Methyloterricola oryzae: one gene and its partner. The protein of the gene in region 2 interacts with the protein of the main gene of each other region in a pairwise test. Links are inferred from orthologs where the notes say so. Each region holds a gene or a part of one and is shown on either strand. Other genes may lie near its edges.

What was found. Proteins that work in one complex are often made in the same cells at the same time.
Region 1: the proteins of lpdA (region 2) and odhB interact in binary tests that used the Escherichia coli proteins (3 or more experiments, as listed by UniProt). The link is inferred for Methyloterricola oryzae from one-to-one orthologs.

The regions. Positions count from the first base shown.
Region 1 is NZ_JYNS01000007.1:44,166-47,701, reverse strand. The notes cover bases 147-3,077. They hold odhB (2-oxoglutarate dehydrogenase complex dihydrolipoyllysine-residue succinyltransferase), read right to left. Parts: upstream 2,271-3,077; coding sequence 1,023-2,270; downstream 147-1,022. Other genes in these bases: EK23_RS11010 (2-oxoglutarate dehydrogenase E1 component), read right to left, coding at 2,282-3,077; EK23_RS11020 (hypothetical protein), read left to right, coding at 191-919. Outside these bases: more of EK23_RS11010, read right to left, coding at 3,078-3,536. UniProt on the Escherichia coli protein: E2 component of the 2-oxoglutarate dehydrogenase (OGDH) complex which catalyzes the second step in the conversion of 2-oxoglutarate to succinyl-CoA and CO(2).
Region 2 is NZ_JYNS01000001.1:212,272-219,825, forward strand. What follows is about bases 1,887-4,803. They hold lpdA (dihydrolipoyl dehydrogenase), read left to right. Parts: upstream 1,887-2,586; coding sequence 2,587-4,020; downstream 4,021-4,803. Other genes in these bases: aceF (dihydrolipoyllysine-residue acetyltransferase), read left to right, coding at 1,887-2,355; EK23_RS23570 (hypothetical protein), read left to right, coding at 2,402-2,542; EK23_RS00905 (sigma-54-dependent transcriptional regulator), read right to left, coding at 4,081-4,803. Also shown: aceE (pyruvate dehydrogenase (acetyl-transferring), homodimeric type), read left to right, coding at 1-1,047; more of aceF, read left to right, coding at 1,063-1,886; more of EK23_RS00905, read right to left, coding at 4,804-5,484; EK23_RS00910 (sensor histidine kinase), read right to left, coding at 5,481-6,938; EK23_RS00915 (SulP family inorganic anion transporter), read right to left, coding at 7,029-7,554. UniProt on the Escherichia coli protein: Lipoamide dehydrogenase is a component of the glycine cleavage system as well as of the alpha-ketoacid dehydrogenase complexes.

The DNA of each region.
Region 1 (3,536 bases), on a different replicon or contig from region 2:
GTCTAGCCAAGGCAGACGCCTGGTGGATTCTTGAGGGGCTGGTGCCGAGTTTTTCTTATAGGAAAAACATTTGCTTATGCCATACTCGAGCGCTGAAGGGGGGGCGAACCGGTCGTCAGGAACGTGTGCCTTTGCTGGAAATGACCAATTAAACCATGTGATTTGCCATGAGTATGGCTGGAGTCAGGGCATGAAGACCTATGCCACAGTGTTTCTTTTACTTTTGTCGGCCTTGTTAACGGACGCGTCAGCGGCTGTTGTCGAATTAGTGGGCGCCAAGGTAACGTTCCGCTTTGAGAGCGCAAACACGGGCTCGTTCCAAACCTGGGGCATTGCCACAGACGATCAGCAGCAGGATCAACTTCGCTTTGTGCCGACGGGTTTCAAAGCCACTTCTCCGGTGGATGTCACGCCTGCAAGTGACGGCATTGGACTTCGTAGCAAATCTGAAGAACTGGTGGTCACCGTGATCGCCAATCCCGGCTATGTCTTGAGTGGCGCTTCGTTATTGCAGAAAGGAAGCTACCAACGCTGGGGACTTGATAGCACTATCTTGAGCAATACGGCGGTGTCTGTTTCGGGCTCTTTTACTGTCGGCTCCGACCAAAAGGCGATTGATCTGGAGGGCGATCTGACCGACGGAAGTGTGGGGATGGATTTGCCATCGGCATCGCTTTGGTCGGTGAATCTGTCGTCCGATACAGGGGCAGCGCCCAGCTTGATCGTGAAGGTGTCTTCGACGCTGTTTGCCTTGAGCGCAGCCCCCTTCGGGCAAGCGCTGGCAACGATCCAGAACGACCTAACGCAAATTACCGCTCTGGCGCTGCCGGTACCGCTTCCGGCAAGCTTTCCGCTTTTTGTCACGGCATTACTGGCGGTCGTGCTGATTGCCCCGGCCGGCGTTCGCAATCGCCGCTAACCTACCGCGACATCTCGTTCGCCTTCTGACTGATCAAAACCTACCTGCCTTTGACGCTTGCCGACGCTCAGTGTGGCAATGCGAGCGTCGAAGGTAGCCCGGTTCAAACTTCCAAGACCAATCTAACCGGATCTTCCAGCAATTCCTTGATAGTGAACAGGAAGGAAACGGCTTCGCGCCCGTCTATGAGACGATGGTCATAAGAGAAGGCCAGATAGATCATGGGGCGTATCACGATCTGGCCGTCTTCTACCACCGGCCGTTCCTTGATGGCGTGCATGCCTAGAATCCCACTCTGTGGGGGATTCAGGATCGGGGTTGAGAGCATGGAGCCGAAGATGCCGCCATTGGTGATGCTGAAAGTGCCTCCGGACAATTCCTCGTAGCTGAGTTTTCCGTCGCGCGCCTTGCGGGCGAAATCTACCACCGCTTTTTCGATCGCGCCGAAACCCAGCGTATCCGCGTTGCGCAGAATGGGCACCACCAGCCCGCGGTCGGTGGAAACCGCGAGACCTATGTCGTAGTAGTCGTGGTAGACAATCTCGTCGCCCTCGATGGAGGCATTGATGATGGGATAGCGCTTCAGCGCTTCCACCGTCGCTTTGACGAAAAACGACATGAAGCCCAGCTTGACCTTGTGTTCCTGTTCGAAGCGCGCCTTGTAGGCATTGCGGATCTCGAACACTTTCTGCAGATTGACTTCATTAAACGTCGTCAGCGTCGCCGTATTCTGCTGTGACTGCAGCATGCGCTCGGCGATGCGCGCCCGCAATCGGGTCATGGGTACGCGCCGCTCGCGTGAGTCCGAATTGGCCAAAGGCGTTGAAATTGGTGCGGGCGTCCTTGGTTCCTCTGCAATTGGTGGCGACTTGCGCGATTCGAGAAAGTCCAGGACGTCCTGCTTGGTCAAGCGTCCGCCCTTTCCCGCAGCCGGGATCTGTGACGGGTCGAGCCCATGCTCGGTGAGCAGCCGCCTCACGGCCGGACTGACTGGCTGGGGCAGGGTGACGCGCGGCGATTCCGCCGCCGCCGCTGCGGCAGCAAAGGCTTGGGGCGTCGGTGACGCTTGCAATGGCGCCATCGGTGGTGGCATCTCGGAGGCGATGGCGTCCAGGGCCGTGTCAAGTAGGGCGAGGATCGCACCTGCCCCCACGACGGCACTTTTTTCGCACTTCACTTCGGCCAAGATGCCATCGTCCGGTGCGGGCACATCCAGCACGACTTTATCGGTTTCCAACTCGACCAAGGTTTCACCCTTGCCGACCTTCTCGCCGGGGCGCTTGTGCCATTGTAGGACAGTAGCGTCTTGAACGGATTCCGGAAGGTTGGGTACTGCGACTTCAATGCGCATGGTCTGATGTCCTAACGGGTGAGGCTGGGTTCCGCGAAAAACGCTTCCTCCAGCAACTGCTTCTGCTGCGCCAAATGCCGACTGAACTTGCCCACGGACGGTGCCGCGCAATTGGGTCGTCCCGCGTATCCGAGGGTAAACCCAGGATTGCTCAAACTCAGGAAACGGTGCCTGATCTGGTGCCAGGCACCCTGGTTCTCGGGCTCTTCCTGGCACCAGATCAGCTCCTTGAGATTGGTGTAGGGATCGAGCGCTTCGGCGAAGTCATCGAGCGGGAAAGGGTACAGTTGTTCGATCCGCAAAATGGCAACGTGCCTGATGTTTTCTCGCCGCCGCATTTCCAGAAGATCGTAATAAATTTTGCCGCTGCATATTACCGCACGGGTAACCTCTTTGGCAGGCAGGGCCTCGGTTTCGCCGATCACGGTCTGGAAGCGGCCAGTGGCCAAATCGCTTAAGGAGGAAACGGCCAGTTTGTGCCGCAACAGACTCTTCGGCGTCAGCGTGACCAGGGGTTTGCGATAGGTGCGCAGAATCTGGCGGCGCAGCAAATGGAATATCTGCGCGGGCGTAGTGGGCACACAGACCTGGATGTTCTGTTCGGCGCAGAGTTGCAGGTAACGCTCCAGGCGCGCCGATGAGTGTTCGGGGCCCTGGCCTTCGTAGCCGTGGGGCAACAGCATGACCAGTCCGCTGAGGCGCCCCCATTTGGTTTCACCGGAGGTGATGAACTGATCGATAACAACCTGTGCACCATTGGCGAAGTCCCCGAACTGCGCCTCCCAGATGATCAGCGTGTCGGGTTCCGTGGTGCTGTAACCATACTCGAAGCCCAGCACCCCCTCCTCGGACAGCAGTGAGTCGAAAATCTGGAAGCGACCTTGATTGGGCGCCAGATGCTGGAGGCGGATCAGGGCATCGCCATTTTTCTGGTCATAGAGGATGGCGTGACGATGGAAAAACGTGCCGCGCCCCACGTCCTGCCCGCTGAAGCGGATATGATGACCCTCCATCAGCAAGGTGGCATAGGCCAGGTTCTCGGCGAAGCCCCAATCAACGGACGTATTGCCTTCCGCCATTTTTCGGCGTGCTTCGATGATCGCGGATGCGCGCGGATGCAGTTCGAACCCGGGCGGAATCCGCAGCAAGGCATTGCCGGCGGAAATCAGCTGCTCCATGTGCACGGCCGTTTCGCAGGGCTCTGTCCATTCCTTGCCGATGAAGCGATCCCAGCGGGTCCGTGCGTAGTTGGTGGTATCGCGCAGG
Region 2 (7,554 bases):
TATTCCTCCGTGGGACAGCTCTACACCCCGGAAGACGCGGACCAGATCATGTACTACCGCGAGGACAAGACCGGCCAGATCCTCGAGGAAGGCATCTGCGAGGCCGGCGCCATGGCCTCCTGGGTCGCTGCGGGCACGGCCTACAGCAACCACAACGTGCAGATGATCCCGTTCTACATCTACTATTCCATGTTCGGCTTCCAGCGCGTGGGCGACCTGATGTGGGCGGCGGGCGACATGCAGGCGCGCGGCTTCCTCATGGGCGGCACGGCGGGACGCACCACCCTGGCGGGCGAGGGCCTGCAACATCAGGACGGCCACAGCCATCTGGCCATGTCCTTCATCCCCAATTGCGTGGCCTATGACCCGGGCTTCGCCCACGAACTGGCGGTAATCGTGCAGGACGGCCTGCGCCGCATGTACCAGGAAGGCGAGAACGTCTTCTACTACGTCACCGTGATGAACGAGAACCACGCCCACCCGGACCTGCCCGAGGGTTCCGTACCCGGCATCCTGCGCGGCATGTACAAGCTCAAGGATGCGGGCAAGGAGGCTGTGGTTCAGTTGCTGGGCAGCGGCGCCATCCTCAGGGAGAGCCTGGCAGCGGCGGATCTGCTGGAGGCGGATTTCGGCATCAAGGCCACGGTGTGGAGCGTCACCAGCTACAGCGAGCTGCGCCGCGATGGCCTGGACCAGCAGCGCTGGAACCTGCTGCACCCGGATCAGCCCGCGAAAACCAGCTATGTCTCGCAGTGCCTGGACGGCGAGAAGGGCCCGGTGGTGGCGGCCACCGACTACATGAAACTGGTGCCCGACCAGATCCGGCCCTTCTTGAGCAAGCCTTTCGTCACCCTCGGCACCGACGGCTTCGGACGCAGCGACCGGCGCTCCGCCCTGCGCAACTTCTTCGAGGTGGACCGCAAGTACATCGCGCTGACCGCGCTCAAGGCCCTGGCCGACGAGGGCACGCTGCCCGTGGCCAAGGTCAAGGAAGCGATGGAGCGCTATGGCATCGACCCGGAAAAACCCAACCCGGTTACTGTTTGAGGAGCTCTTACGTATATGGCAGAGGAAAAGATCGTCACGGTGCCGGATATCGGTAATTTCCGGGACATACAGATCATCGAGGTCCTGGTTGCGCCGGGCGATGCGGTCAAGGCCGAGGATTCGCTGATCACCCTGGAGAGTGACAAGGCGGCCATGGAAATTCCCTGCCCCTTCACGGGCACGGTGAAGAGCATGGCAGTCAAGGTGGGCGACAAGGTGAACGAAGGCTCGCCAATCCTGACTTTGACCCTGGAGGAAGGCGCGCCCGCGGCGGCAGCCGCTCCAGCGCCCGCCGCGCCGGATCCGGCACCCGCGGCCCCGGCGGCCAGCGAACCCGCCCCGCCCTCGCCGCCCCCCAAACCCGCGCCAGCCGTCCTGGCCGCTCCGCCCGTGGAAGAGAGCGTGGGCGGCAAGCCCCACGCCAGCCCCTCGGTGCGCCGCTTCGCCCGCGAACTGGGCGCCGAGGTGGCGCGCATCAAGGGCACCGGTCCCAAGGGCCGCATCCTCAAGGAAGACGTGCAGAACTACGTCAAGGCCCGTTTGCAGGCCCCGGCTGGCGGCGGCATCGGTCTTTCCCTGCCGGAAGCGCCGGAAATCGATTTCACCCAGTTCGGCCCCATCGAACATCGCCCGCTGTCGCGCATCAACAAGCTGTCGGCCGCCAACCTGCACCGCAACTGGGTGACGATTCCCCATGTGACCCTGCACGAGGAAGCCGATATCACCGAACTGGAAGCCTTCCGGGTTTCCCTGAAGGCGGAAGCCGAGAAGAAAGGCGCACGCGTCACCCTGCTGCCCTTCCTGATCAAGGCCGTGGTGGGCGCGCTCAAGGCCTTCCCGACCTTCAACGCTTCCCTGGCGGCCAACGGCGAGGAACTGGTCCTCAAGCAGTACTACCACATCGGCGTCGCCGTGGACACGCCAGACGGCCTGGTGGTACCCGTCGTGCGCGACGCGGACCGCAAAGGCGTGATCGAACTGGCGCAGGAACTGGCTGAAATCAGCGAGCGCGCCCGCGGCAAGAAGCTCAAGTCCCAGGAAATGCAGGGCGGCAGCTTCACCATCTCCAGCCTGGGCGGCATCGGCTCCACCGGCTTCACGCCCATCATCAACGCGCCGGAGGTGGCGATCCTGGGTGTTTCCCGCTCCAAGACCCAGCCCGTGTACCGGGGCGGACAGTTCGAGCCGCGCCTGATGCTGCCGCTCTCCCTGTCCTTCGACCACCGCGTCATCGACGGCGCCCAGGCCGCGCGCTTCGCCGCCTTCCTGGCGCAGGTGCTGACGGACTTGCGGCGGGTTCTGCTGTGACGGCGGAGCGCGCCTAGCGCCGCCCGCCCCAGACGGGAGGACTCCCATGGGCACCGCCGAACGCCTGACCATGAGCGCCGAGGAATACCTGGCCTGGGAAGATCAACAGGAAACCAAGCACGAGTTCCCGGCCGACCTGTTCGAGGATTTGGAACCCGCGGCAACCGACGCGGCGCGGCCCCTGTAAACCGGTCAAACCCAGCAAATTACTCTTTCCAGAAGGTTAGCCTCATGAGCAATACCCCAGACAGCGCATCCTCCCCACTCCACGCCGAAGTCCTCGTGCTGGGCGGCGGCCCCGGCGGCTATACCGCCGCCTTCCGCGCCGCGGACCTGGGCAAGCAGGTGGTGCTGGTGGAACGCTATCCGGTACTGGGCGGCGTGTGCCTGAACGTGGGCTGCATTCCGTCGAAAGCCCTGCTGCACCTGGCTCTGGTGATCCATGAAGCGGAAGAAGTGAGCCATTACGGCGTCGCCTTCGGCAAGCCGGAATTCGACCTGGCCAAGATCCGCGACTGGCGCGACCGCGTGGTCAAGACCCTCACCACGGGGCTGGCCGGCCTGGCCAAGCAGCGCAAGGTGACCGTGGTCAGCGGCGAGGGGCGCTTCGCCAGCGACAAGAGCCTGACAGTGGAAACCGCCGAGGGCACCAAGACCATCACCTTCGACCACGCCATCGTCGCCGCCGGCTCCAAGGCGGTGAAGATTCCGGGCTTCCCCTATGAAGACCCCCGCCTGATGGATTCCACCGACGCCCTGGCCCTAGCCGACATACCGGGCAAGCTGCTGGTCATCGGCGGCGGCATCATCGGCCTGGAAATGGCCAATGTCTACCATGCCCTGGGCTCCAAAATCAGCGTGGTGGAACTGATGGATCAGTTGATCCCGGGCTGCGACGCCGATTTGGTGAAGCCGCTGCACCAGCGCGTGCAGAAGCAGTACGAGAAGATAATGCTGAAGACCAAGGTGTCCAAGGTCGAGTCCAAGCCGGAAGGCCTGCTGGTGCACTTCGAGGGCGAAGGGGCCCCGGAGCCGGAACTCTTCGACCGGGTGCTGGTGGCGGTGGGCCGCCGCCCCAACGGCAAGCTCATCAACGCCGAGGCCGCCAGCCTGGCCGTGAACGAAGCCGGCTTCATCCCCGTGGACAACCGCCAACGCAGCAACGTGCCCCACATCTTCGCCATCGGTGATATCGTCGGCAATCCCATGCTGGCCCACAAGGCCACCCATGAGGGCAAGGTGGCAGCCGAAGTGATCGCCGGCGAGCACTCCGCCTTCCAGGCCCTGACCATTCCCTCGGTCGCCTACACCGACCCGGAGGTGGCCTGGATGGGGTTGACCGAGACGGAAGCCAAGGCCAAGGGCATCGAAATCGAAAAAGCCACCTTCCCCTGGGCCGCCAGCGGCCGCGCCATCGGCATCGGCCGCCGCGAGGGCCTGACCAAGCTGATCGTCGACAAGGAAAGCAAGCGTATCCTGGGCGCGGGCATCGTCGGCCCCAATGCGGGGGAACTGATTGCCGAAGCGGTACTGGCCCTGGAAATGGGCGCGGACGTGGAAGACGTCGCCCTTAGCATCCACCCGCACCCCACCCTGTCGGAAACCTTTGCGTTTGCGGCGGAGATGATCGAAGGCTCGATCACGGATCTTTACATCAAGAAGTAACCCGACGAGCGAACACGGCGGCGCATCTGCACAAGCGCCGCCCGCCACGTAGACCGGGTTTTAGCGCGTCGCCACGTCCAACCCGTATTTGCGAATACGGTAGCGCAGGGTCTCGCGCGTGGTGCCCAAGGCCCGTGCCGCGGCCACGGTATTGTGTCCGCTGCGTTCCAGGGCGGTGCGGATGATGAAGCAATCCATGTCGTCCAGGTTCATGCTGCCATCCAGGGGTATGAACAAGCCGTCTTCCCCCTCAGCCAAGGCGGCTCGCATCGGAGCCGCGCCAGCCTGACCCGGCAACTGCAGCCACTGGGCGGGAAACTCGGGACCTTCCGAGAAAAGCACGCAGCGCTCCACCACATTGCGCAGCTCACGCACGTTACCCGGCCAGTCATGGGCCCGCAGCTGCTTCCATGCCTCGTCAGGAATGGTCCGCACCTGGCGCCCCGATTTGGCATTGAACTCGGCCACGAATAACGGCACCAGTTCGCTCAGGTCCTCCTTGGACTCGCGCAGGGGCGGCAGATTGAGCCGGAACACGCTCAAGCGGTGGTACAGATCACTCCGGAACTCGCGGTTCCTGGCCATTTCCTCCAGATCGCGGTTGCTTGCGGCCACCACTTGCACGTCCACCGAAATTTCCCGCTCCCCACCCAGGCGGCGAATCTTGCGGTCCTCGATGGCCTTGAGCAACTTGGCCTGAAGATCCAGTTGCAACTCGCCGATCTCGTCCAGGAACAGCGTACCGCCATCCGCCTGTTCAATCAGGCCGCGGTGCCTCGTGGTAGCTCCTGTGAAGGCGCCCGCCTCATGTCCGAACAATTCGGACTCCAGCAGTTCCCGCGGCAGGGCGGCACAGTTCAGTTCCACCAACGGGTTTGCCGCACGGCTGCCCGCATAGTGAAGGATACGGGTTACCAAACCCTTGCCGGTCCCCGTCTCGCCACCGACCAGGAGTGCGCTGAATGGCACCCGGGTCAGCTTGCCCAGCAGTTCGCGCACTTGCCGGGCGGCCTCGCTGTGCCCCACATAGGCTTCCGGCGAGTAGCGCCGGTGACGCTGCTGAGCCTGATCCAGCAAGCGGCGCTGGGCGTTGGCGCTCCGCGTGGCGCTGGCCACCACCAGCCCCAGCCTTTCCAGATCGCAGGGCTTTTCCAGAAAATCGTAGGCGCCCAGGCGCAAGGCCCGCACCGAATCGGCCACACCGCCGTAGCCTGTGAGAAATATCCACTCCGCATAAGCCTGGCGTCCGCGCACCTCCTCCATGAGATCCAGCGCATTGCCGTCGGGCAGGTTCATGTCGGTGAGCACCAGCAACGGATCGAACTGCCTTTCCAGGAGGCAGCGGCGCGCCTCGGCCAGATTAACGGCCCATTCCACCTCCCAGCCCTCCTTGCGATAGTGGCGGCTGATTTCCGCCCCGAGCAGGGCTTCATCCTCGATGATCAACAGGCCACCGTGACTCATGGCTGACTGCTCCGAAGCGGCAAGGTGATACTGACGCAGGCGCCATGAGGCGTCTGATTGGAAAGGCGGATCTGCCCGCCCAGTTCACGCACGAAACGCTGCACGATGGCCAAGCCCAGGCCTGTGCCACGCACCCGGCCGGTACCGAACAGGCGAATCCCCTTCGCGAGAATTTCTGGGCTGAACCCAGGCCCATCGTCGATCACTTCCAAGAGCACTTTATCCTCTTCTCGCTGCGCCACCAGGCGGATTGTGCCTGGGTTGCCCACCAGGGCCTGGGCCGCATTCAGCACCAGGTTCAAGAGTATCTGGCGCAGGTTGCTCTCCGGCAGATAGCACTCCAGATCGGCGGGGATATCCTGCTCCAGCATGATCTCCGCCGGCACCTGATACCGCGTGAGCGCCAGGAGTTCCCGCACCAGTTCCGCCAAGTTGAATTCGCAGGCTGGCAAAGGCGACTGCCTGCCCTGCTCAAGCAGGTTGTTGAGCAGGCGCGCCATGCGCTTCAATTCGGCGCCGATGAGATCCAACCGCTCCGCCTGATCGGGGTCGCGGATTTCGTTGCGCAGGTTCTGGCAACTCATCTGGATTCCCGCAAGCGGGTTGCGCAGTTCATGGGCCACCGCCGCCGCCAGTTCGCCAATGGCCGCCAGTCGTTCGGCCCGCGCCAGGCTGCGCTGCTGTTCCAGCAGGGCCTGGGTCGCAGACCTTACCTCCGCTTCCAGGGACAAGGCATACATGCGCTTGGCTTCCTCCAACTCACCCAGGTTGCGGACCATCAGGTTGTAACTGTCGAACACGGGCACCAGCAAGGGATCGAGGCCTTTGGTGTCCATGGGCACGAAATCCTCCTGCGCCAGGTTCGACAGCAAATGTCTCAGATCGTTGAGCGGGGCAAGTATGCGTCGCCGCAGGAAGATCCACGCGGTCACCAGTATCACGGTGAGCGTTCCGGTGGCCAGTTCCAGTTCCGCCAGGGTGTCGCGGCTGATTTCCTCCAGCACCCTCTCGCGCTGGTCGGTCTCCGCGCTCAGGATCAGGTGCATGACCTTGACCGCATCCGACAGTTGGCTCCGCGCATCGGCCAAGCTGCCACCGCCCGCCTCCCGCAAAGCCGAATCGACCACACCCAGGCGCGCCGGCGTATCCTGATCCAGATGTGCATCTTCACGGATCAACTTGCGAATCTTCTCGGACTGCTCCTGCAGCCGCCGCGGTCCAGGGTGAATGCCGGAAAACGTATCCACCAGAACTTGCTGCAGTCCGAGTCCCGCGTCCTGCACCAAATGGGAATAGCTCACATAAGCCTGTATGGTATCGAGCCGCGACAGGTTTCGCCAGATCATTCCCACCAGGATGGCCAGCACCAGTCCAAGCAGGGCCAGCATCGCGAGCCCGCGCAATTGGGCGGGACGATCAAGCACTGTCTTGAGGGCGGGCTTCGCGAGAACCATGCTCCGATTATACCGGTGCGGTGGCGCTCCGCTTCAATAAGCGCGAGAGAATGACCTCAGACCCAGACGGGCGCGATCACTGTGCAGGCATCAGATCCGGGAAAATTGCTGGTCGCCGTCTGCATCGTTGTCTCGGTCCTGAACCCGGCGCCGCGCCGCCAAGGGGTGCTGCGAAGACGCCTTGTGCCGATGCAAGCCATGAATCTCGCACTGACCGCCGCGGCGCCGGTAGTCTTCGCAGTAATGATGGATGAACTCCATCACCGTGTGGTCGATGGTTTCCGCTTCCGACAGATCAAAGATCAGTTTCTTGCGCTCCGGCAGAGCGGCCAGTTCGCTTTTGAGCGACAGGAAGTTGGCGAAGAAGGCGGCCCCGTCCACCGAGATGCGATAAACGCCGTTGCCGAGGTCGTCGACGCGAAAATACAGCCTGAGCACCTCCGACCAGTTGACGCTGCGCAGCACGTGCACCAGAAATTCAGCCACCATGCCGATGGCGACACCGATCAGCAGATCGGTCGCCAGCACGCCGCCGATGGTGATGATGAACACGACGAACTGGCCCCAGCCGATGGCTTGCATCTTGAGAAACTCCCGGGGCGACGCCAGCTTGAAC